3 regions of the Vibrio syngnathi genome follow, and region 1 is predicted to be linked to each of the others. Evidence: predicted binding sites of a transcription regulator. Region 1 holds the regulator's gene; each other region holds the start of a gene.
What was found. The regulator PurR, encoded in region 1, represses purine synthesis genes. The targets are predictions, from matches to a motif close to TNANGNAAACGTTTNCNTNA.
Positions count from the first base shown of each region.

Region 2: a site for PurR is predicted at 6,573-6,592, ahead of K08M4_RS18930 (formate--tetrahydrofolate ligase). Genes of this name have one in related genera too.
Region 3: a site for PurR is predicted at 3,891-3,910, ahead of K08M4_RS04460 (NupC/NupG family nucleoside CNT transporter). Genes of this name have one in related genera too.

Region 1 covers NZ_CP017916.1:1,139,099-1,147,115, forward strand. The annotation lists gene glgA (glycogen synthase GlgA) at 1-535, shown strand, start outside; gene K08M4_RS05420 (alpha/beta fold hydrolase) at 819-1,616, shown strand; gene K08M4_RS05425 (putative signal transducing protein) at 1,727-2,044, opposite strand; gene K08M4_RS05430 (TVP38/TMEM64 family protein) at 2,108-2,788, opposite strand; gene K08M4_RS05435 (TfoX/Sxy family DNA transformation protein) at 2,943-3,533, opposite strand; cyclic di-GMP riboswitch class I at 3,661-3,746, opposite strand; gene purR (HTH-type transcriptional repressor PurR) at 3,917-4,921, opposite strand; gene torD (molecular chaperone TorD) at 5,238-5,885, opposite strand; gene torR (two-component system response regulator TorR) at 6,173-6,886, shown strand; gene elyC (envelope biogenesis factor ElyC) at 6,979-7,785, opposite strand; gene cmoM (tRNA uridine 5-oxyacetic acid(34) methyltransferase CmoM) at 7,901-8,017, shown strand, end outside.
Region 2 covers NZ_CP017917.1:896,464-904,480, forward strand. The annotation lists gene K08M4_RS18895 (methyl-accepting chemotaxis protein) at 1-367, shown strand, start outside; gene K08M4_RS18905 (HAD-IA family hydrolase) at 858-1,586, opposite strand; gene K08M4_RS18910 (HD domain-containing phosphohydrolase) at 1,795-3,603, opposite strand; gene K08M4_RS18915 (hypothetical protein) at 3,664-4,158, opposite strand; gene K08M4_RS18920 (CreA family protein) at 4,407-4,883, shown strand; gene K08M4_RS18925 (inosine/guanosine kinase) at 5,045-6,349, shown strand; gene K08M4_RS18930 (formate--tetrahydrofolate ligase) at 6,624-8,017, shown strand, end outside.
Region 3 covers NZ_CP017916.1:909,209-917,225, reverse strand. The annotation lists gene folD (bifunctional methylenetetrahydrofolate dehydrogenase/methenyltetrahydrofolate cyclohydrolase FolD) at 1-456, shown strand, start outside; gene K08M4_RS04465 (cation:proton antiporter) at 645-2,459, opposite strand; gene K08M4_RS04460 (NupC/NupG family nucleoside CNT transporter) at 2,645-3,844, opposite strand; gene K08M4_RS04455 (LysR family transcriptional regulator) at 4,050-4,970, opposite strand; gene K08M4_RS04450 (lytic murein transglycosylase) at 5,105-6,103, opposite strand; gene K08M4_RS04445 (YcgL domain-containing protein) at 6,134-6,424, opposite strand; gene minC (septum site-determining protein MinC) at 6,644-7,306, shown strand; gene minD (septum site-determining protein MinD) at 7,329-8,017, shown strand, end outside.

The sequences.
Region 1 (8,017 bases):
TTGCCGTCTGACCAACCAAAAAGGCGTTCATTACTTACTGCCGATCATCGAGCAGTTTTTGAAAAACGATCTTCAGATCGTGATTGTCGGTACTGGTGATCCGGTTTTGGCGAGTCAATTGAAAGAGTTATCCGCACTTCATTCAGACAAGTTTTCATTCGTAGAAGCCTACAATAATGAGCTGGCGCATTTGGTTGAAGCGGGTTCTGATTTCTTCTTGATGCCTTCTGAATTTGAGCCTTGTGGCTTGAACCAAATCTACAGCATGGCTTACGGCACTTTACCGATTGTGCGCTCTGTCGGGGGGTTAAAGGATAGCGTCAATGACTACGATCAGGATCCCGAGATAGCGACCGGCTTTGCTTTTGAAGAGCCAACACCGCAAGCATTACTAGCGGTATTACATCGTTCATTACTACTTTATGCACAAAATCCATCTGAAATTAAGCGCGTTCAGCTTTACGCGATGCAGCAAGATTTTAGTTGGGAGGATGCAGCAAAAGAATATCTTACGATGTACCATTCTGCATTTTAACGTGTTGACTTAGCTTTAAAATTCAGTTGTTGAATAACAACAGCTCATAATAAAAGAAGGCGCTCTGATAGTAGAGTGCCTTTTTGTTTTCTGGTCAGATCACATCACGTTTACGAAGAGAAAGCTTGCAAACTCATTTTAGTCAGGTAGAAAAGGTGGTCAGGTATTCACATGACTAGTGTTGGGTTTGACACTATTATCACTTAAAATTCTTAATTGCGTGATATCCTTAGTCATCGCCTTGTGATGAGGCTTAGCTCCATAAATAAATTAAGCGATAGGTATGTCTGAGAGTTTATTATTTCATAAAACATTTACTCACCCTACGAGCGATGAGTGGGTTGTGTTTGTGCATGGCGCCGGAGGCAGTTCCTCCATTTGGTTTAAGCAGATCAAAGCCTATAAACAGCATTTCAACTTGCTTCTCATTGACTTGAGAGGGCATGGTAAATCAGACAATATACTTAAAGATCTGATTTCGAACCGTTATACGTTCAAATCAGTAACGCTCGATATACTTAAAGTGTTAGATCATCTAAAAATCCGATCCGCACACTTTGTAGGCATGTCTTTGGGTACGATTATCGTTCGCAACGTGGCTGAATTGGCGGCAAGCCGAGTACGTTCGATGGTGCTTGGTGGTGCCGTTACTAAACTTAACACTCGTTCTCAAGTCTTAATCAAATTAGGAAACTTGAGTAAGCACATCATTCCTTATATGTGGTTATATAGCCTTTTTGCTTATGTTGTGATGCCGCAAAAAAGTCAGAAAGAATCACGTCACCTATTTATCCGCGAAGCTAAAAAGCTGTGCCAAAAAGAATTTAAACGCTGGTTTATCCTAACTGCTGATGTAAACCCTCTTATGAAGTACTTCAAAGATAGAGAGTTGCCGATCCCAACCCTTTATTTGATGGGAGAACGTGACTACATGTTCATCAAGCCCGTAAAAGAGATGGTTGCAGCGCACGAGTCGAGTGAGTTAGTGGAAATAGCGAATTGCGGACATGTGTGTAATGTAGAAAACCCTGAAGAGTTCAACCAACGCTCTATCGCGTTTATTCAAAAGCAAATTCAGTGATTCTCTAGATCCTTGATCAGAACATACTTGAATAGAATTGAAATAAAAACGGGAAGCTAATAATAGCTTCCCGTTTTTATTTTGAGGGAGGAGTATCGTTCGTTATGTTTTTATTCTGGTGATGCAGCACCGCACTGCCAACAAGACCCGAATTGTGCTTCATTGATTTCATGACACTCACCACAACGCCACTCTTCATAGATGATCGAATCTTGCTGTTTTTGGTAGTCATTGACGATCGTACGGGCTTTGTTAGCGAGCTCTGGCTCATATAACCATACGTAAGGGTCTGTATCTTCAGTAAATGGGATTTCCCCTTTTAAACCAAACAAACCCTCACCACGGACTTCACACGCAATATTCTCACTTTCTAACAATCCACAGATGATATGAGCTTCTGTCGGATTCGATGCACTGAAGATTTTCATTGAAATAGAACCTTATTTGGCTGCATGCATTATTTAGCTATATAAGTTATTTAGTTATATTCGTTACTCAGCGACAGGTGCTGAGCGAAATTTATTCATCAACCATTTGGCAATAATTGGGAACACACCCAGTAAGGCAAATGACAACAGTACTGAGGGAGACACGATACCCGAAAGTGAATCAATTTCTGCGAGTTGAGTTCCGGCATTCAAGAAAACGGCAGTACCCGGCAACATCCCGATTTGACTTGTAATGTAGTAACGACTAACCGACATCGGTGTTAGACCCATCAACAGATTAATAAGGAAGAATGGGAACACGGGAATTAGACGCAGAGAAAACAAGTAAAATGCGCCATCTTTTTCAACGCCTTTATTGATGGTGGCTAACTTGTCACCAAACTTGGTTTGGATCCAGTCACGTAACAAGTAACGGCTACTTAAGAAGGCGAGGGTTGCACCAATGGCACTTGCAAAGGACACCAGTAGTAAACTGTTCCAGAAACCAAACAGCGCAGCGCCTAACAGCGTAACAACGGCAGCGCCAGGAATTGAGAAAGCCGTAATCATGACATAAGCGACAAAGTAGATAGCGGCAGCGGCAATGAAATTGCTCTCGATGTAGTCATTCAAAACAGCTTGTTGGGCTTTCGCATTTTCAAGCGTTAAGTACTGGCCGAAATTGACGCCTAACAAGACGATGGTTATGACCAACACAATACCCAATATCATTTTTTTACTCATTGATACTTCCTCTAAATTTTCAATGCATACCATTAGTTTTTCAATGTATACCATTAGTATAGATAGACAGGCAAAGCATAGAATAACTTTCACCAGATATAAAAAAAGCCGCAAAAATGCGGCTTAATTATCTAGATAGTTTGCACTGACAATGTTAATTGACGTGATTGATAAGCTCTTCACGACGTTGCTGCGGTATAACAGACCAATGTGTACCATTGATCGCGCCTTCTAGCGCCCATAACAGTTCAATACTGACAGAAGACGCATGCGATTCTTTGATGGCGTTAAATGCGTTTACAGAGCCAGATTCATATAAACGTTCTACAGAATCGATCCCTGCCTTTTTCAACATCCGCTCGGTGGCGAGTCGAAGGTTAGGCAGATCTTTGAGTCGAGTTGGTTTAGCAGAAGATTGTTCAGCTTTCTCTTCTTTAGCAAAACCTAGAGACGTAGTCGCAAGCTGCAAGATTTTCTCTTGGTCTTGCCATAAGCCTTCAGGTAAAGCGAAATATTTAGTAACGACAGGAAAACCACGTTTTTTGTAGACGTATGGTTGAAATCCTTGTTGTTCGAATTGTTGCGTTGTGCATTTGTCAGATCGTATATGCAACTGGTCATTCACAACCAGGGCAAACATTGTGTCATCAGCAAAAAGCCCGAATCCACCAAACATTGAGCGTGACTTAATTTTTCCTAGGGGCTCAAATAATTTCATTGAGTCCTTTAGTATCGGTTTATCCATGTTATTTATCTCGGTGTATTTGAACTACGCCACCAAATAAGCAGGTCCGAGAGATTAGCAAAATGTTGCAATTAAATTGTCAATAGGCTGTAAATTACTAAAGTATTAGCAGTTACTGCATTTTGCCATCGGTAACCCCGCTACCATACCAACGAGTGGTTTAGGCCGGAAGCTTTGCGTCCCACTTTTTCAAGTGGTTTGCCCTGTGCGTGACTGGGTTATTAGAATAAAGTTTTTGTTGAATTAGGCTCACACTTCTTACTTGAAAATGTGATATTGCTTCAATTAATGATCTTCGAATTATGCATGCAAGTGCATTTTGTTTGTTGAGAAAAAAAACGCACCTAAAGGTGCGCTTGATTAAACTAAACTCATTACATCAATTAATTTAACGTTTTAACTGTACTTCGTTCAACAATTTCAGGGTGCATTTCGAAGACGCGTTTTTCGTGGTCTTTGTCTTTTATACGCTCTAGTAGTATTTCGAATGCATTTTTACCAACACGGCGCTTAGGTTGGTGAACCGTCGTTAACGGTGGAGAGAAGTATTCAGCCAATTCTATGTTGTCGTAACCGATCACTGAGATATCTTCAGGAATACGAATGCCTTTTTCTTGCAATCGGCTCATCAGTCCTAATGCCATCGTGTCGTTAAAACAGAATACAGCGGTAGGGCGATCTTCCATCTCAATGATTTGGTCAGCAGCAATCACAGCTGTGTCACATTCAAAGTTGCCTTCGATGATCATATTTTCATCGGCAGTAATCTTCGCTTCGTTGAGTGCGCGTTTGTAACCCGCGATGCGTTCAACACATGCCGCTTTGTCTAAGTGGCCACTTAAACAAGCAATCTTGGAGTGACCGTGCTCAATGAGGTACTTGGTCGCTAGGTAACCACCTTCCTCAGAGTTGTCGATGATCTTATCTGCTTGAGAACTCTCAGGGCCCCAATCCATAATTACTTTAGGGATGTCAGCGTGACGGTCTAACATGCCTCTCAGTTCTTCAGTTAGGTCAGAACACATAACTAAGATGCCATCTACACGTTTCTCTGCAAGCATTCGAATGTAGTCACGTTGCTTCTCATAGATACCGCCCGTATTACACAGGATCAAAGTGTAACCTTGACGGTAGCAGTAGCTTTCAACACCATCGATAACTTCAGAGAAGAATAGGTTAGTTGATTGAGTAACTAGCATGCCGATAGTGCGGGTTGTATTGCACTTCAAACTACGAGCAACGGCACTTGGTGCATAGTTCAGTTCGTCTACGGCTTTATTTACTTTTTCTTGCGTCGCTTCTGCAACAAAGCGAGTTTTGTTGATTACGTGAGAAACGGTTGTTGTTGATACGCCTGCTAAGCGAGCGACATCTTTTATAGTGGCCATGGTTTTATCCTATTAGAAGCTACTTTCCCAAAGTACGGAATGAAGTAGCCGTTAAGCTACCTAACTAAGAGCTTAAATTTGTAGGGCTCTTTGGGTACTAAAGTGCTAAAAAACAAAAAACCGCTATTGAGCGGCTTGTCTTAACACCGAAATGCTCAAAACTATAATAAGCATAGCATTTCGTGAATGTTTCATATTTTATCGTTTGCGGTCACAATTTTAGACTGACTAGAAATTACTCGCAATAAAATTCACCCGGAAATCCGGGTGAATTGTCACATTCTTCTGAATTTATTTAACGAGTCATCCAATAAGCTTATTCACCAGCGAGGTATTGGGTGTCCAATTTGCAGAATGCAAGTAGCAGAGATGAGACTGAAGCGTAGAAACCGAATTCGTCAACGTCATGACATTTAACGTTGAACTTTGGTACCCAAGTAAGAAGTTGTTGTTCGATAAATTGCTGTTGAACAGCGAAGGATTTCTCTAGTTCTTCTTCAAGTTCAGTTTCGTTCGAACGAATGATGAGATTACCTAGGAAATCGAGTTCGATAGCAATGTGGTCAGCTGGCTCTTTCAGGTCTTGGTTAACCACCAAGTTGTGTTTAGCCATGATCTCTTCCATATCTTTTGCTGGCTTATCGTTCAAAAGGCCAGTCTGGCCGATATACATAGAAGCGTAAGGAAGTGCGCCATGTTTATCAGTCTTTAAGAATAAGTCACAGAAGTCAGCAGACAATTCTAATTGAGCATCTTCACGTGTTTGTAGACGGTTTAGCGCATCCACTAAGCTATCAATTGCCGGCTTTAGTGTTTCATTTTCGCCTAAACCAGTTAGGAAAGAACGAATTTCAACAGAGTGGTAGTGATCGAGTTCTTCTTGAGTGAGCTCTTTAGCGAACAAGCTTGATAGCCACCAGTATATTTCTGCTCGTTGTTCGTTGAATGCTTTCGTATCTTTCATTTCTTAGATCCTGATTTAGTCTTGTGGTGTGTGTATACCTAGCATCGTCGAGTGATTTGGGTATAGGCACACCAAGGCTGAATAACAAGGTTATTTGCGAAACGCAAAGTTACTCGTTAGTAGTAATGCCTATATTGAATTGCGATGGGCGACAAATAGCAAGGTTTAAGATTGTCTTGTATCAAAAAAAAATCATGTTTCTGGCTTTTATCTTCTGTAGTACTAGAATTGTTACGAGTTATGAATAGAATGGTCAATGAAACTATTAAATAAGAAAAGTGGTGTAGATGAGCTATCACGTATTAGTCGTAGAAGATGATGTGGTAACCCGCAGTAAACTGGTTGGATATTTCCAGAATGAAGGTTACACAGTGAGCGAAGCTGAAAGCGGTGCTCAAATGAGAAAAATGTTAGAAGAAAATAACGTTGACCTCATTATGTTAGACATCAACTTGCCAGGCGAAGATGGATTGATGCTAACTCGCGAATTACGCAGTCAATCAGACATTGGCATAATTTTAGTTACTGGACGCACGGATAGCATTGACAAGATCGTTGGCCTTGAAATGGGCGCTGATGATTACGTTACTAAACCTTTCGAACTTCGCGAGTTGTTGGTTCGAGTTAAAAACCTCTTGTGGCGCATTTCGGCGGCTCGTAAGACAGCAGCGGTTGCGGTAGAAGAAGCAGGAGACGAATCTGTGGTTCGTTTTGGTGAGTGGACGTTTGATATACCTCGCCGTGCATTAAGTAAGAATAACGAGCCGGTGAAATTGACCAAAGCGGAATATGAACTGTTGGTTGCGCTCTCTTCTTACCCTAACCAAGTTTTAAGTCGTGAACGTATCTTGAATATGATCAGCCATCGAGTGGACGCGCCGAATGACCGCACTATTGACGTGTTAATCCGTCGTATGCGTGCAAAAATGGAGTTTGACCCTAAAAACCCACAAATTTTTGTGACAGTTCACGGTGAAGGTTACATGTTTGCTGGTGACTAATTTCCCGTGGAAAGCTGGTTTCAGTAACGATACTTGAACGTAAAAAAAACCGAGACATCAATGATGCCTCGGTTTTTTTGTTACTGAACTTTTTAATTGTTTATCATCGGAGTACTGCTCTCGACAGGGTCATTACTTGTGTCTAGCCAATCTCGCAAGCTTTGCCAAACTAATCCCATCGTCTCATGCCAATAGCGCTCAGTCTGCTCGAGATAGATAGCCTTAGGCATGTACTTATTCCATGGTTCAACGATCCCTTCTTGTGCAAGGTAGTTGGTTGGAGCTGGTAATGGTTTCATGCCAGCGGCATTGAATTCATTAAGTGCGCGAGTCATATGGCTAGCTGATGTCACGAGCACCATTTTCTTATTCTTAACGAATGCAGCGGCTTGGCGAGCTTCTTCCCATGTATCTTTCGCGGTCTCAAGTAGAATGATGTCGGGTTTTGCCACGCCGAGTGCTAGCGCTACTTTAGCCATCATTTTTGCGTTGCTCACCTCAGTGCCTGCGCCATAACCAGACAAAATGAGTTTAGCTCCAGGGTAAAGACGTAAGATACGAATCCCTTCACTTAAGCGCATCAGACCGGTGCGGCTAAGTTCTGATGTTGGCGGGATTTGGTCATCAACAACGTGACCACTTCCAAGAACCATAATGTAATCGACGGTATCATCGATAGGTAAAAAAGCGGTGTGTTGCCTTTCCATTGGCATTAAAAGTTGACTAGAAACAGGCTGGAAAGCGATTAGGAAAATACCACAGAGGGCTGAGAGGGTAATTAGGCAACCTGTCTTCCGTTTTGCAGTAAACATCACTAGGGCTAAACCCAGAAAAGCGAGAATTAACATTGCTGGCAGTGGCATCAGTAACGAAGACACTACTTTTTTCAGCTCAAACATATCCGAATAGTCCGAAAAAACATCACTTAGTAGTAAAAAGAGACATCGCCTCTTTATTCCTGAAATTCCTGTGACAGAATAGCAGGCACGATAGGACATAATAACTCAAGTAGCCGTGACTGAAGACCGTAATTTCGACGATATTGCCCACAAATTTGCAAAAAACATATACGGCTCTGACAAAGGAGAGATCCGTCAGTGCATCGTATGGGAAGATTTAGAACAAGCTTTG
Region 2 (8,017 bases), on a different replicon from region 1:
TCAGTCCGCTACGGTTGAGATCCAAACGATGATTGAACGCTTACAGCAAGAGAGTCAAAATATTGCTAAGATCACGGTACAAACGGTTGATCAAGCGCAGACCAGTAGCCAACTAATTTCACACATCGGTGATGACGTAAACTCGATTGCAGATTCCGCACAAGCGCTAATGGACATGAGTCTACAAATAGCAACGTCAGCTGATGAACAAAGCAACGTAGCGAATACCATCGCTGCTGAGCTTAATGATATACGAGGCCAATCAGACGTAATTAAAGATGTCGCTCAAAACTCTTCAAAGGGCGTGTCTAAACTGACTGAAGCATCGGTTTCTCTATCTCAGACTTTGGCAAGATACCGCACTTAGCACTTATCACTTAGTTATCAGTTATCAGCTATCAGCTATCAGCTACTTGCACTTAATGCTTATTGGTTTAATAGCTTAATGGCTTAATGGCTTAATGGCTTAATGGCTTAATGGCTCAGAATTGAGAACAAACCCAAGAAGGACTCATATAGAGTCCTTTTTTATTGATGCTGATTGATAACCACGACAAATCCATACTCATCAATTATTAACATGAAGTAAGTCGCAAAGGAGGGATTAAGAGGAGCCAAAACTGTCCAATAATCGAGCTTAGGGGTAATCTATTTGAACGGGTCTTATTTTCGCTTACCCTTTTGCTGCAGGTGACACATAATGAATAAAACAGATGCACCATACACCAACGACATCACATGCCCTTTATGCCAACATGACGAATATCTACTTTCAGAAAGTGGAGAGAAGTTCACTTGTGCAGCATGTGGCTTCCACACTACACAATTAAGCAAAGTAGTCAGCCTTCAGTTGGGCTCTACCCCACCAAAGCTCCAGAGTGCGGTATACCACCACTTGAGCAGTGCTTGCCATTAATCCAAATCGAGATTTCTTCCAAACTGTAAATATCCTGAGCCGCTAGCTCTGCTATGTCGGCTTCAGTATCATCACTCAATGAACCTTCAAACGTTGGTCGCAATCTAAAAGATTGAATACCCGCACCAACCCCAGCTTCAATGCCTTTCACCGTGTCATCAACATAAATACATTCGTTTGGTAAAAAGCCCATGTTCATTGCGGTATACATGATCAGATCAGGCTCTGGCTTCCAGCTATTGGCATCAAAAGCTGAAAATACTTTGCCTTTGAAGTCGTCGAGCATTCCTGTCATTGCCAATGAAGATTCAACTCGAGATTTAGGCGCATTGGAAGCAATACAAAACTCGATGTCTTGTTGCTTGAGGAATTCAATAAGCTCGATAGCGCCATCCATCGGTTTTAAATGCCGTTGGAACAAGGCTTCTAATTCAGTGCGGTAAAGCGGCTCGAGTGTATCAATGGAGATAGACAGCCCTAAACGTTCTTGAGTATCCATTAAGATGTCAGCTAGCTTCCCACCTTGAAAGTGCACATAGCAGTCATTAACGTTTAACTTAGCGCCAAAGCCAGAAAACACATTCACTAAGGCTTGGCAACACAGCTTCTCGCTATCGATGAGTGTTCCATCACAATCGAAAATTACACATTTAGTTTGTTCTAACCGCATAGCTCTCTCACTCGCATTGAATTCAAGTTTTATCCTATAGTGTTCTTTCAATACGCGGGATGATTAAGGTAACACTTTACCTATCAGCTCTTTTTTCTCTACGCGAAATATGCAGTGGATCACTTTATACCTAGCCATAAGCAACAGCACTCATTAAATTAATATGCTTTGAGCGACACCAATCACGACTTTATTTACCAATAAACCGTTAATTAACGACCAATTCTTCAATAACAATAGGTTTATCCGTTAATTCAATGCGACATTCAGCGGTGGCGGTGTCTGGATACGCATCACGAATAGCGACAAACTCGGGTAAGTGGCTCAATAGTAATTGAGTAAGCTCAGGATCGAACTGACATCCGCATTCTCTCTCAAATAAATCGACAACCATCTCTAATGGCCACGGCTCCTTGTAACACCGTGCACTAAGTAGTGCGTCAAACACATCGGCAACGGCAGTGATACGAGCAAACAAGTGAATTTCGTCACCCACTTTGCCATTAGGATATCCGGCCCCATCCCAACGTTCATGATGCTCGTTGGCGATAATTGCGGCCAGATTGGTAATATCACCGGCTCCACTTTTCAGTAAGTTATAGCCTGCCGTAGTGTGAAGTTTCATCACTTCCCACTCCTGCTCGGTCAATTTACCTGGTTTATCCAAGATTGATTCAGGAACTGAAATCTTACCCACATCGTGCATCGGGCTAATGATCTCTATCATCTCAACCTCGCGATGACTCAAGCCACGATACTTAGCAAGTAACGCAGACAACTTGGCAACACGCTTAACGTGATTACCTGTTTCGCCAGAACGAGTTTCAATCGCCTCTCCGAGGACATGAATCATATCCTTCTGAATATTCAGCGTTTGCTTCTGAAGTTTTAAAATTCGTTTGCTCTTTTTGGCTAGCTCTTTCTTTTGGCGCAAAGTGACAAATTGCATCAAAATAATCAGACTCAAACCTGCAATAACCATCGATAGGCCCAATAACAACTGAAAGTTTTTACGTATGAAAGATGATGGCTCATTAATGAATATAGCGTCATCAGGTAGTGCGTTTGCGCTAATCCCATGTCGTTTCATTGCAAGATAGTTAAATACAAATCGTTTGTTGTCACCGGGAATTAAAGGAACAGTAAAACCCAGAGGAAGATACTTATCCAGCGCATTAACCGCCTGCTCACCCATGCTTTGTGAATGATTTACATAGCCGCCCAATACATCTCCCGAAATATAAAACTGCCACAAAGCAAACACGGGAGCAGCACTTGCTTTAGACAATGTATCCGAAATCTCTTGATAAGTATGATACACACCTTGATTCAATTCGGTGTTGTAGTGACTGAGCAAAACCGCATCATCAGCAGAGATACCTTCTAAAAACTGGCTTGTATGTTCTAACGACAGATCGCGTATTTCGACCAAAGTGATATAGGGAAACTCAGCCATCACGCGATTCATTTCTTTCTGGATCAATTTAGAAGTGACACTGTAATCATTTACAAAATACAGCTTCTTTAGATTAGGTCTTAATTTAGAAATCAGCTCAATATTGACGTCTATCTGATCGTTCTCATAAAGCACGGTTGCTCTATCAGATACCGTATACATATCTGTACTGGAATCATTGATACCGGCAGCAACGACAGGTGTGGAGCGATCAATCAAATTAGACAGAGATTCTAGGAAGTTGGCTGCGTTGTCGTCAGTCGCGATGACACCATCAAATGTATAGCCTTCATATTTGGTGCGTAAGTAACCGGCGAGAGAATCGTAGTACTCTGGGCTATGGATGCGTTTTGAATCCAAATACTCAATTGAGAGTTTAACTTCGGTTTTAGATTGGCTGAGCGCACCGTCGATCCCTTTTTGGAAATCTGCAGTCCAATGGTAAGAAGGTTCGTATGAGTGAAAAACGAGGATGCGTTTGACATCCCAGTCATTGGCATAACTGAGAGAAGAATAAGCGCTAAAACACAAGACAGCAATTGAGGACAAAAGCTTGTACATACAATACCCTTTATATAAGACGGGGTATTTTACTTAGATTAACGCTTTCTCAAAGAATCTTTAATTCTCGATCCACACTTTATCGTAAGAAGCATGATCTTGTGCCCAAAAATCAAGGATCTGCTTAGCAAAAGCGTTGATACTTTGACCATTTCCAACCACAACGTCTGAGATTAGCAGAGAATCCTCCGCTTCTGTAACGATAGCGCTCGCTGCTACATCACCATTTTGAGTCCCTATGTATAAGACATGTTCGTCAGATAACATAATCTGACTCAAAAACTCTAACATGTGCGCCCTTTCGGTTTCATCTTGGTAAGCGCTGGCTTGGTTAAGTGAAAAAAGTACGGTCAGTTTATGGAAGTCGACTTTATGCAGTTCATCAATTTGGGAAGGTGTTTGATCTTGGGTGAGGAGTTGGTATGTCTTGGACGGGAGTTTGCTTTGATAAAGCTCTCGGCCTAGCAGGCTCTCTTTTGCGGGGTAGGCAATATCGAGTTGACTAAACAGCCATTGGTTTTTCTTCTGTACAATTTCAGGTATTTCGTTATTCATTCTTTTAGTACCTACGGTTAGTATCCCCAAATGTCACAGCTATTTGGAAGACATATATTCGACTGAGGTGCCGAGCTACAAGCACAGAGCATACAGAGCATGACCAAGGCCAACAAGTACTTTAAATGCTTCATATTTTCCATTATCCAACAACATCCTTTAAGAACTTAACGAAAAGCTCTACACTCGTATTCAAGCTTTCAATATCCTTATAGTAAACAGAACTCTATAAATAAAAAGGACTTCTTATGAAAAAAGCCTTAATAGCAGCGGGTATCATCACAATGTTGGCTGGCTGTTCGGACAACGAGGTTGGCGACGTCTCTCTTGGATTCTTCACAATGAAGGATATCAAAATGTCTTCTTTAGATGATGATAAAATCGCAGGTGTGACTTGTCATATAGCTTCAATCGAAGCAAACCTTAGCCTTTCCGATCCAAGCGATAGCTCTATCTCTTGTCGTCAAACCGGTGAAATTACATCAGAAATGATTGCTAAAATAGACAAAAGCAAATCTGGTGAAGTGGTATTCAAACAATCAAAAAGTATCTTCTTTAAAACAATGAAGGTTCGTCGTATCTACGATGCAGAGAATCAATCACTGCTTTACTTGTCATACACCACGAAAGAAACAGAAGGCAGTTTCAAGCATAGCCTTTCAACCGTTCCGCTCTGGGGTACCGAGGCTTACGTTGATCCAGCAACACTCGTCCCAGCGGAATAGGCTCACGTAAATGGCCTCAAGCGAAAAGTAAGACGAGTCACCTGTACATACCTAACCAACTGTACAGACATCGTACAGGTGACTCTAAATGTAATAAAAATGAAAGAATCAGAAACAAAATGTGATATCATGCGGCAAAATTTTTTCACTGTATTTTTCATATGAAGTTTCCTGGACAGCGTAAATCTAAACACTACTTTCCAACTCACGCACGTGATCCGTTGGTCAACCAAATGCAACAAACGCCTAAGCTTCACCGCGCAACAATTGTCGGTGTTGGTCAAACGATTGTTGATATCGAAGCCCGTGTTGATAACGCGTTCCTTGAAAAATACGAGCTGAGTAAAGGTCACTCTCTGGTATTGGAAGAGAGTAAAGCAGATGCCCTGTACGAAGAACTAGTTGAGCGTGGTTTGATCACGCATCAATACCCTGGCGATACTATCGGCAACACACTGCACAACTATTCCGTACTAGCGGACAGTAAATCTGTATTGCTTGGCGTTATGTCTAAGAAGATTGAAGTGGGCTCATTTGGTTATCGTTACCTTTGCCGTACTTCTTCTCGTATGAATCTAAACCACCTTCAAACTGTTGATGGTCCAATTGGTCGCTGCTATACGCTGATTTCTGAAGATGGCGAACGTACGTTTGCCATCAACGAAGGCCACATGAACCAACTACTTCCTGAAAGTATTCCTGAACAAGTGTTTGAGAAAGCATCAGCATTGGTTGTTTCGTCTTACCTAATGCGTGGCAAGCCTGAAGATCCGATGCCAAAAGCGGTGCAAAAAGCGATTGAATACGCGAAAGCGCACAATGTGCCAGTTGTACTAACACTTGGTACTAAGTACGTGATCGAAGGTAATGCGGAATGGTGGCAAGAATACCTGAAAGAGAACGTAACCATTGTCGCAATGAACGAAGATGAAGGTGAAGCGTTAACGGGTGAAAAAGATCCTCTACTGGCGGCTAATAAAGCGCTTGAGTGGGTTGACCTCGTTCTATGTACTGCTGGCCCAATTGGCTTATACATGGCAGGTTACACTGACGAGCCTGCGAAACGCGAAACCACTTTGCCATTGTTACCCGGTAACATTCCTGAGTTCAATAAATATGAATTCAGCCGCGCTATGCGTAAGCAAGACTGTGTATCCCCAGTAAAAGTGTACTCTCACATTGGCCCTTACCTAGGCGGCCCGCGCGAGATTAAAAACACTAATGGTGCTGGTGATGGTGCGCTTTCTGCACTACTACACGACATGGCAGCAAACAGTTATCATCATGTGAATGTGCCAAATTCAGAAAAGCACGAACACACTTGCCTCACTTACTCGTCTTTGTCTCAAATTTGTAAGTACGCAAACCGTGTAAGTTACGAAGTATTAACTCAGCACTCTCCTCGCCTTTCTCGTGCATTACCTGAACGCGAAGATAGCTTAGAAGAAACATACTGGGATCGTTAATCTTTTTAGGCAATCCCTAAATAAAATTATCTATCCTACGAAGGGCTGCTAGTATGCAGCCCTTTTTCTATCAAACCCCAGATAACAGTAATTAAAGGTAATCAAATCGAATAGGTTGCTCGTTTAAGATTTGATCTCGCGCAATGACTCTTTAGATCTGTTATCTTCCAGCACATAATTAATGTGGTTTGCCTTTACATGGCAAATTTATACAGTACTATCGCCACGCAAACGTTTACGCACCACCTTTTCGGTTCTGATATAAGGATCAAATATGCTGTCTGATATTGATATTTGTCGCTCTACTCCCCTTAAAAGCATCAGTGAGGTTGCCAAGCAAGCTGGCTTGCAACACAACGAACATCAGCCATTAGGGCAATACAAATCTAAAGTGTCTCTCACATCACTTGAACGCCTCGCTAGCCAACAAGATGGTAAATTAGTCGTTGTTACGGCTATCACACCTACGCCTCTTGGTGAGGGCAAAACCGTCACCACTATCGGATTAGCACAAGGCCTCGCTAAGATTAACCAATCCGCTATGGCCTGTATTCGTCAGCCTTCGATGGGACCGGTATTTGGTGTAAAAGGTGGTGCAGCAGGCGGCGGCTATTCACAAGTTGCCCCAATGGAACAATTGAACCTACACCTGACTGGCGATATTCATGCCGTTACGGTCGCGCATAACCTTGCCTCTGCCGCTATTGATGCTCGTTTATATCATGAGCAGCGAGAAGGGTTAGAAGCCTTTGAGGCTCGCTCAGGCTTAAAAGCTCTGGATATAGACCCACGCAGAATCGTGTGGCGACGTGTACTTGACCACAATGACCGCGCACTGCGCATGATAACTGTAGGAAAGAACGAAGCAGGCAAAACAATCAACGGCTTTGAACGTGAAGATGGTTTTGATATCTCGGCCGCTTCTGAGCTAATGGCCATTCTTGCCCTAGCTGACGACCTTCAAGACCTACGCAAGCGTATTGGTCGTGTCGTACTCGCTTATAACCATCAAGGCTTGCCATTAACCGCAGATGACTTCAACGTTGCGGGCGCTATGACAGTGACAATGAAAGACTCTATTGAGCCAACATTGATGCAAACCCTTGAAGGTGTACCGACCCTGATACATGCAGGACCTTTCGCGAATATCGCACACGGTAACTCTTCGATCATTGCCGACAAGATAGCGTTGAAATTGAGTGACTTTGTCGTGACTGAAGGCGGCTTTGGCTCAGACATGGGTTTTGAGAAGGCGTGTAACATCAAGGTTAAAGCATCGAATAAGAAACCAGATTGCGCAGTGATCGTCGCAACATTACGCGGCCTAAAAGCGAATTCAGGCTTATACGATTTAAGACCGGGAACTCCCCTACCAGATTCAATTTTCAATGATGATCAAGACGCACTTATTGCTGGCTTTGAGAATCTCAAATGGCACATTAACAACGTTAAGCAATATCAAGTGCCGACCGTTGTTGCGATCAACCGATTCCCACAAGATTCAGGTCAAGAGCTCGATGCTTTAAAACAGATGATCACCGATTTCGACCCAAGCGTTAGCGTTGAAGTCAGTGAAGCATTTGGTTTAGGTGGCGAAGGCGCCACGGTTCTGGCTCATGCCGTGGTAAAAGCATGCCAAAATAACTGTGAATTTAAACCTTTGTACCT
Region 3 (8,017 bases), 230 kb from region 1:
ATGCCTAAGCTGCGCTCTTGTACGCCTAAAGGCATCATTACGTTGCTTGACCGTTATAACATCGACTTACGTGGCAAACACGCGGTTGTGGTTGGCGCATCAAACATCGTAGGTCGCCCAATGACGTTAGAGCTTCTTCTAGCCGGTTGTACAACGACAACGTGTCACCGCTTCACCAAAGACCTTGAAGGTCATGTACGTCAAGCAGATGTTGTTGTGGTTGCCGTTGGTAAGCCTAACTTCATTCCTGGCGCTTGGATTAAGAAAGGCGCAGTTGTGGTCGATGTAGGCATCAACCGTTTGGAATCTGGCAAGCTCGTTGGCGACGTTGAATACGATGTGGCTAAAGAGAGCGCGAGCTTCATCACACCAGTACCGGGCGGTGTTGGACCAATGACAGTTGCGAGCCTAATCGAGAACACCATGATCGCTTGTGAGCAGTTTCACTCGAAATAGTCTGCAATGACGGCTTAGGTAGCAATAGGTATCAATGGCCTAGCCCTAGAGTAAAATAAGCTAAGCAGAATTCGAAAGCCGTAACGTGATGAACGTTGCGGCTTTTTTGATACTAAGCTATTCGCTTTTTGATATAAAGCTATTCGTTTTTGAATCAGGGCGACTCGCTTTTGATGCAGTGCTCGTTGCTACTTATCTGGTATCTCGACCTTTTCCGTCTGTTCAGAAGGCGGCAATAAACTAATGACCTGACACTCCGTTGATATGAGTTTTTCCAAATCAGAACCTTGCGTCACCAATCGGAAGTCACCCCCAGTAATCACACCAAGTGGAATCGCTTTAGGATACAGCGCGTTAAACTCATTAAGGTCGAACGCTTCGGTCAAACCCGTGCTCTTAATTTGGCAGCCTTGAGCCATCAATGAATTAAGCTTGGAATAGGTAATCCCTTCTGAAAACAGACTTCTGTTGCCATCTCGACTCACTGAGTGCCTTTCGTGTTTAGTTTCTGTCGATTCAAGCTCAAACACCTTATTTTCACCAAACTCATCTTGATAGTGCATACTGACTAGTGGGTTGGTTTGACGGTAAGGCGAAACGATCATGGCACGCCCTATCCCGTCCAATTCCAGATTATTTTCCGCGTGGCTTGAGGCTGGATTACCAAAATAGACATTGAGGTTTTCCATACGCGCCAAGCGAATGCTTTCCCAGTTGGTATCGGCAAGTACACTGTTGATGTTGTGTGTCGCCAACACCTTGGCGAACTGTCTTGCAAAATGAGTCGCGCCAAAGAAGATAACCCCTTGCGCTTTCTCTTGAGTCACACCTAACCTTCTTGCCCACCAACTTGCGGTTAGACTTTGAATCACAACCGTGCCAATGATGACCAAGAACACCATTGGCACCAGTAAATCAGCCCCTTCAATCAATTGCTTCTCTTGAAGCTTGATAGCAAACAAAGAAGAAACCGCAGCAGCAACGATCCCACGAGGCGCCATCCAGCTCAAAAACCATTTATCTGCTGAGGTAAGATCCGTGCCGATCCCGCTGATCCACACACTCAGAGGACGAGCCGCCAGCATGACGACCGCTAATAAGCCAATTCCGCCCCAACCTATTGAGAGAAAAGTCCCTGAATCAAGCCTGCTAGCTAACAGAATAAACAACGCAGAAATGAGTAACACAGTCAGGGTTTCTTTGAATTCAATAATGTCTTCAAGATCCAAGCCTTTCACGTTGGCGAGCCAGATACCCATGATAGTCACGGTTAATAAGCCAGACTCTTCACTCAGGTCATTTGAAAAAGAGAACGCGGCGAGCATTAACGTCAGCACGGCCACATTACGCAAATAGTGGGGAACCCAATGCCCTTTCAGCATCTTAGCAATCAAATGGCCACCGATGATCCCTAAGCCCAAACCAATGGTTAAAGTCAGCCCCAACGCCGACAGAACATGGCTTGTAGGATCGGCAGAAGAGACAATGTATTCGTAAACAAGGACGGCAAACAGAGCGCCAATCGGGTCAATCACTATCCCTTCCCAGCGTAAGATGCTGCCTAACGAAGATTTGGGCTGAATGCTGCGCAGCATGGGAACAATCACCGTTGGGCCAGTCACCACGACTAATGCAGCAAACAGTGCCGCCAATGGCCAACTGAAATCTACAAAGTAGTATGCAGCCACCACAATGCACGCCCATGTAATCAACATGCCGAAACTCACCAAGTGAGTCACCATGCGACCGTGGCCTCTGATTTCTTTGAAATTAAGGGTCAATGCACCTTCAAAAAGAATGATGGCGACCCCTAATGAGATCAGAGGAAACAGCACATCACCGAAAATGGCATCAGGATTAAGGATATTTAGGCCGGGACCTAACATTAGGCCGACGACAAGTAGAGGGAGAATAGCGGGGAGACGCAAACGCCAGCCAAGCAACTGACAAGCCAAGGACAAGAGTCCAATTAACGCCAGAGAAGAAGTAATCGACAAATCCATTTGTGCCCCTAAAAGGTTTGCGCCACACCTTGTGATACAAACCTATTTGCTGAAACAATAAAGCCTATGTAATTAAACTATAGGCTCTCTTTTTCATGCTAACCGAATATTAGTGTGATTAATCAGTCACTTTACTATAGGGGAAACAAAGTGACTGACTCATCCACTCTGTACTTATCATCTAGCTAAAGAGAAAGCACCACACCAGCAATCGCTGCGCTCATTAAGTTGGCAAGCACACCTGCACAAATCGCTTTGAAGCCGTATTGTGAGATGAAAGAGCGACGCTCTGGAACTAAGCTGCCCAAACCACCGATCAGAATTGCCATGGTAGAGATATTTGCAAAACCACATAGTGCAAAAGTAACGATCGCTTTTGAGTGCTCACTCAGTGCATCTTTTACGTCCATTAACTGGATGAAAGCCACAAACTCATTCACAACGATTTTGTTACCGATCAGCGAGCCTGCAACCACAGCCTCAGACCATGGTACACCGATCAGCCATGCAACGGGTGCGAACACATAACCTAGGATAAGTTCGAAGCTTAGGTTTACGCCAAACCAGCCACCAACAATACCTAACAAGCCATTCAGCATCGCAATCACACTGATAAAGGCCAGAAGTGTCGCACCCACCGCAACGGCAATACGAAGTCCAGACATAGCCCCATCTGCCATTGCCTCAACTACGTTTGTTGCTCGTGGAATCTCCACACCAGACTCAATATTTTCTTGAACATCCTCAGGGCTGCCTGGTACTAAGATTTTAGCCATCAATAGACCAGCTGGTGCCGACATGAATGCCGCAGCGATCAGATAGTTTAGGTCAACACCCAGCGATGCATAACCCACTAGCGTGCCACCAGCAACAGAGGCCAAACCACATACCATTACGGCAAACAGCTGTGAGTCCGTCATATGTTTTAGGTAAGGCTTAACCACCAATGGCGCTTCGATCATGCCAACAAAAATGTTTGCCGTTGCAGACAGTGACTCCGCACGACCTGTGCCAAGAAACTTCTGCAAAGCACCGCCGATGATGTTGATCACCTTTGGCATAAAGCCGATGTGATACAAACCTGAGATCAATGCAGAGAAAAAGATAATGATGCCGAGAACGTTAATAGCAAAAACAAATCCGTTATTCGTTAGGCCACCAAATAAAAAGTTAATCCCCTCTTGACCGTAGTTGATCAAACTAGATACCGCACCAGTAGCGGCATTCAGCGCTTCTTTACCCATTGGTACATAAAGAACCAATAGCGCGAATGAGATTTGCAATAAGAAAGCCATAGAGACGGTTCTTAGTGGGATATTTTTTCTGTCCGTAGATAGTAACCAAGCGGCTACTAAAATAGTGATAATTCCAAGTAGGGAAGCCATATGCGTCAACCTAAAAGTTGTAGGTAGGAAAGGCGACGCATTGTATAGAGGAAATCGTTTGCGGCAAGGTGCGGTTGTTAATGTGATGTTGGGATTATCACCGCCTTGCCTGTGATTATATTAAAGCGTTGAATTTTAATGATTTAACTTGCTTGAAAAGCATACTTTTTCCATATGGAAATTATATTTATGAATTAGGAAACAATTAACGATGCAGCTCAACGCAAGTTTTGAGGTTTTTGTCCCAATACGTCGGCGAACCAACATGCTTTTTGATGAACTCAATCACTGCTGAAAGCTTCTTTGGCATGTTCTTTCTACTCGGATAGACGGCGTAGAATGGCATTAGCTGACTGGCTCTCCATTCTGGTAATACTTGGATTAACTTGCCTGTTCTAAACTCTTCTTTGACTAAATAAGTCGCCAAGTAAGCAATGCCCCACCCTGATACCGCGGCATCTCGCACCGCTTCGGCCAAATCCACCGAATAATCACCAGCCACTTTGACACTGAGATTCTCATGTCCGTTATCAAATGCCCACGAGGTATAGTCTCGTTCACGGCTGCGATAGATAAGGCAGTTATGGTCAATCAGATCCGAAGGTACATGGGGAGTCCCTGCCTTAATTAGATAATCCGGTGATGCGGCCACTACAAATTGGCTGTCGGCTAAACGCTGCGCAATATAACCTTCTGGCAGGTCTTCATTATTGGTGATCCAGAGATCCAAGCGCTCTTCAATCATGTCCACTTTGTAATCGAACAAATGCACTTCAATTCTCAGCTGTGGGTAAAGCTGTCTGAGTTGATCAATCGCAGGAATGATATGCAGTGTGCCAAATGATTGTGACAACCCTACTCGCAATATTCCAGAGATATCATCACGCTGGCTGTCCATGTCCATTTGAGCCGCTTTTACGGTGTTAAACAGCAGCTCACAGTGCTGATAGAATACATCTCCTGCCGCAGTTAACGTTAGGCTACGTGTGGTTCTTTGCACCAGCTTGATACCTATCGAGTCCTCGAGCAAAGCAACTTGCTTACTAATATGAGACACCGAAACGTTCAAGCTTTTTGCAGCACTAGTAAAACCTTCATGCTTGATCAGCGCATGGAATATCACCATCTGTGCAGCTCTGTCTGTTAGCACAAGACCACCTTCTTAAATCTCTAAAATATAAAATCAAAAAGGACTCCGAAGAGTCCTTTAGTTCGTTCTGCCTATGGTAGGCCAAATGCTATCAAAGCAAGCTGGATCTACTAATCAAACTTGATTCTGTCTGCTAGATGGCTTACTGCCAAAGCAAAGTAGTAAGAACGATTCCACTTCATTAACACATTGTAGTTGTTGTAAATGAGGTACGAACGACCGGTTTCATCGTCTGGCATAATCAGCCAAGCTTTAATGTCTTCATCAAGCGTTGGCAATGGGCGATCGTCAAAGCGCTTAATACCGAGTTCAGACCACTCTTTTAGATATTTCGCTTTGTCCTTATCTCGGCCTTGCATCTCGATAGACACGGTTGCCGGAACGTGAACCTGACGGCCCCAAGTATATTTGTCATCCCAACCTGATTGGCTGAGATAATTAGCCGCCGAAGCAAAGACATCTTCTTCAGTACCCCAAATGTCTTTCTTACCGTCGCCATTACCATCTGCAGCATAAGCTAGGAATGAGCTAGGCATAAATTGAGGTTGGCCCATTGCACCAGCCCAAGAACCTTTCATCTCTTTGGGTGTAATGTGGCCTTGGTCAAGAATCGCCAGTGCCGCCATGGCTTCGCTACGGAAAAACGCTTCTCTGCGCCCTTCGTAGGCCATGGTCGTTAATGCATCGATAACACTGTAATTGCCCGTGAACTTACCAAAATTACTCTCAACACCCCATAGCGCGACAATGAATCTTGGTTGAACACCATACTCATCACCAATACGCTTTAACGCGGTGTAGTGTTTCTTATAGAGTGACCTTGCTTGCTTCACTTTCCAATCTGGCACTGCGCGTGGGATGTATTCATCCAGAGTCAGTTTTTTCTCAGGTTGGTTTTTATCGGCTTTCACTGCTCTTGGCTTAAACGTCACACCATCAAAGGCTTCTTCAATGATCGCTTCAGAGATGCCTTCTGAACGGCCTTGTTGCTTTAGTTTCTCTACATATTGCTCAAAGCTCAGCTCTTCAGCCTGAACTGAACCAATGGACAGGCTATTACCCAATAGTAATGCCGACACAGCCAATATGGTTTTCGAAAATTTACTCAACGATCACTCCTCCCTGAATTAAGGTAGCTATCACTCTTCGTCTTGAACTTTTTGCTGAGCTTTACGCTCTTTATGAAGTTCAAGTTCATTAACCGGTGGTGGCGGAACCTGCAAAAAGAAACCATCGGTGTTCAGTGATTCTCTCACTTTATCAATGTTCACTTGCGCCAGTTTACGGCCATCCATTTTTATTACCATTACAAAACTAGGTTTACCAAACATTTGCATCAATGCGTCAGGAACTTGTGAGAAATCATCCTTCTTAGGGATATAAAGGTATGTTCCTTCTTTCTTTGAACTTTTATATATAGAACACAGCATGACAAACCTTTTTATTGTTTATGACTACAAAACTCTCACTTACGAGATCAATAGTTTATGTTAAGGGAAATATTGGGAACAAAACGTTCATTTGACAACAAGATTACTTGCTGTGCTTGGTTTGGGAATATAACATGATAAACCAAGTTTCAGGCAACGCCCTTTATTTTATTGATAAAGAAATTGTACCAATCCGCTATTGAGGTCCTGTAGTTTTCGATGTCTAGTAATCCAGATCTAAAAGGTAGCAGTTTTACGCTATCTGTTTTGCACTTATCCGATGATCAAGTCGAAAATGCGGTGTCTTTTCTTCAAGAAAAAGTAAACCAAGCTCCCACTTTTTTCGCTGCTGCACCTGTTGTTATCAATATTAGCAAAGTCGCGGGTGATATCGATTTTGTGAAACTGAAAGAGGGTATATCTCAAGCGGGCATGATCCCTGTAGGTGTGGCTGGTTGTTCGGATAAGCGTATGCAGAACCTAGCGAAAGAAGCTGGTTTTGCCGTGATGACAGCCAGTAAATCTCCTTCTCAAGCTCCAGCGAAGATGGCTCCGATAAAAGTGGTGAGAACGCCGATTCGTTCTGGTCAGCAAGTGTATGCAAAAGATGGCGACCTGTTGATCCTCAGCCATGTGAGTGCCGGTGCGGAAGTGATTGCCGATGGCAGCATCCATATCCATGGCACTTTACGCGGTCGTGCGATTGCAGGCGCGAGTGGTCAAACTGAAGCAAAAATAATTTGTAATGATTTACAAGCCGAGCTGGTTTCCATTGCTGGAAATTACTGGCTCAGCGATCAAATTGAAAGCGAGTACTGGCAGAAGAAAACCATGTTCAGTATGGCAAACGATGTATTACACGTTGATGTCCTCGCAATATAAGAGAAATAAAAAGGAAAACAAAATGGCACGCATTATCGTTGTAACGTCAGGTAAAGGCGGGGTAGGCAAAACGACCTCCAGTGCAGCTATTGCCTCAGGCTTAGCTCTGAAAGGGAAGAAAACCGCAGTTATCGACTTTGATATCGGTCTGCGTAACCTAGATTTAATCATGGGTTGTGAGCGTCGTGTTGTGTACGACTTCGTTAACGTTATCAATGGCGAAGCGACACTGAACCAAGCGATGATCAAAGACAAGCGCACAGAGAATCTATTCATTCTTCCGGCTTCTCAAACTCGTGATAAAGATGCACTAACAAAAGATGGTGTTCGTCGTGTATTTGATGAACTGGATGAAATGGGCTTTGATTTCATCATCTGTGATTCTCCTGCAGGTATCGAGCAAGGCGCTCTGATGGCGCTTTACTTTGCTGATGAAGCGATTGTTACGACTAACCCAGAAGTTTCTTCTGTACGCGATTCAGACCGTATTCTCGGTATTCTTGATTCTAAGTCTCGTCGTTCAGAAGATGGCTTAGAACCAGTAAAAACGCACCTTTTACTGACTCGCTACAACCCAGCACGTGTAACTCAAGGTGAGATGCTCAGTGTTGAGGACGTTGAAGAGATTCTTCACATCTCTCTACTGGGTGTGATTCCAGAGAGCCAAGCAGTACTGAACGCGTCGAACAAAGGTGTTCCAGTTATTTTTGA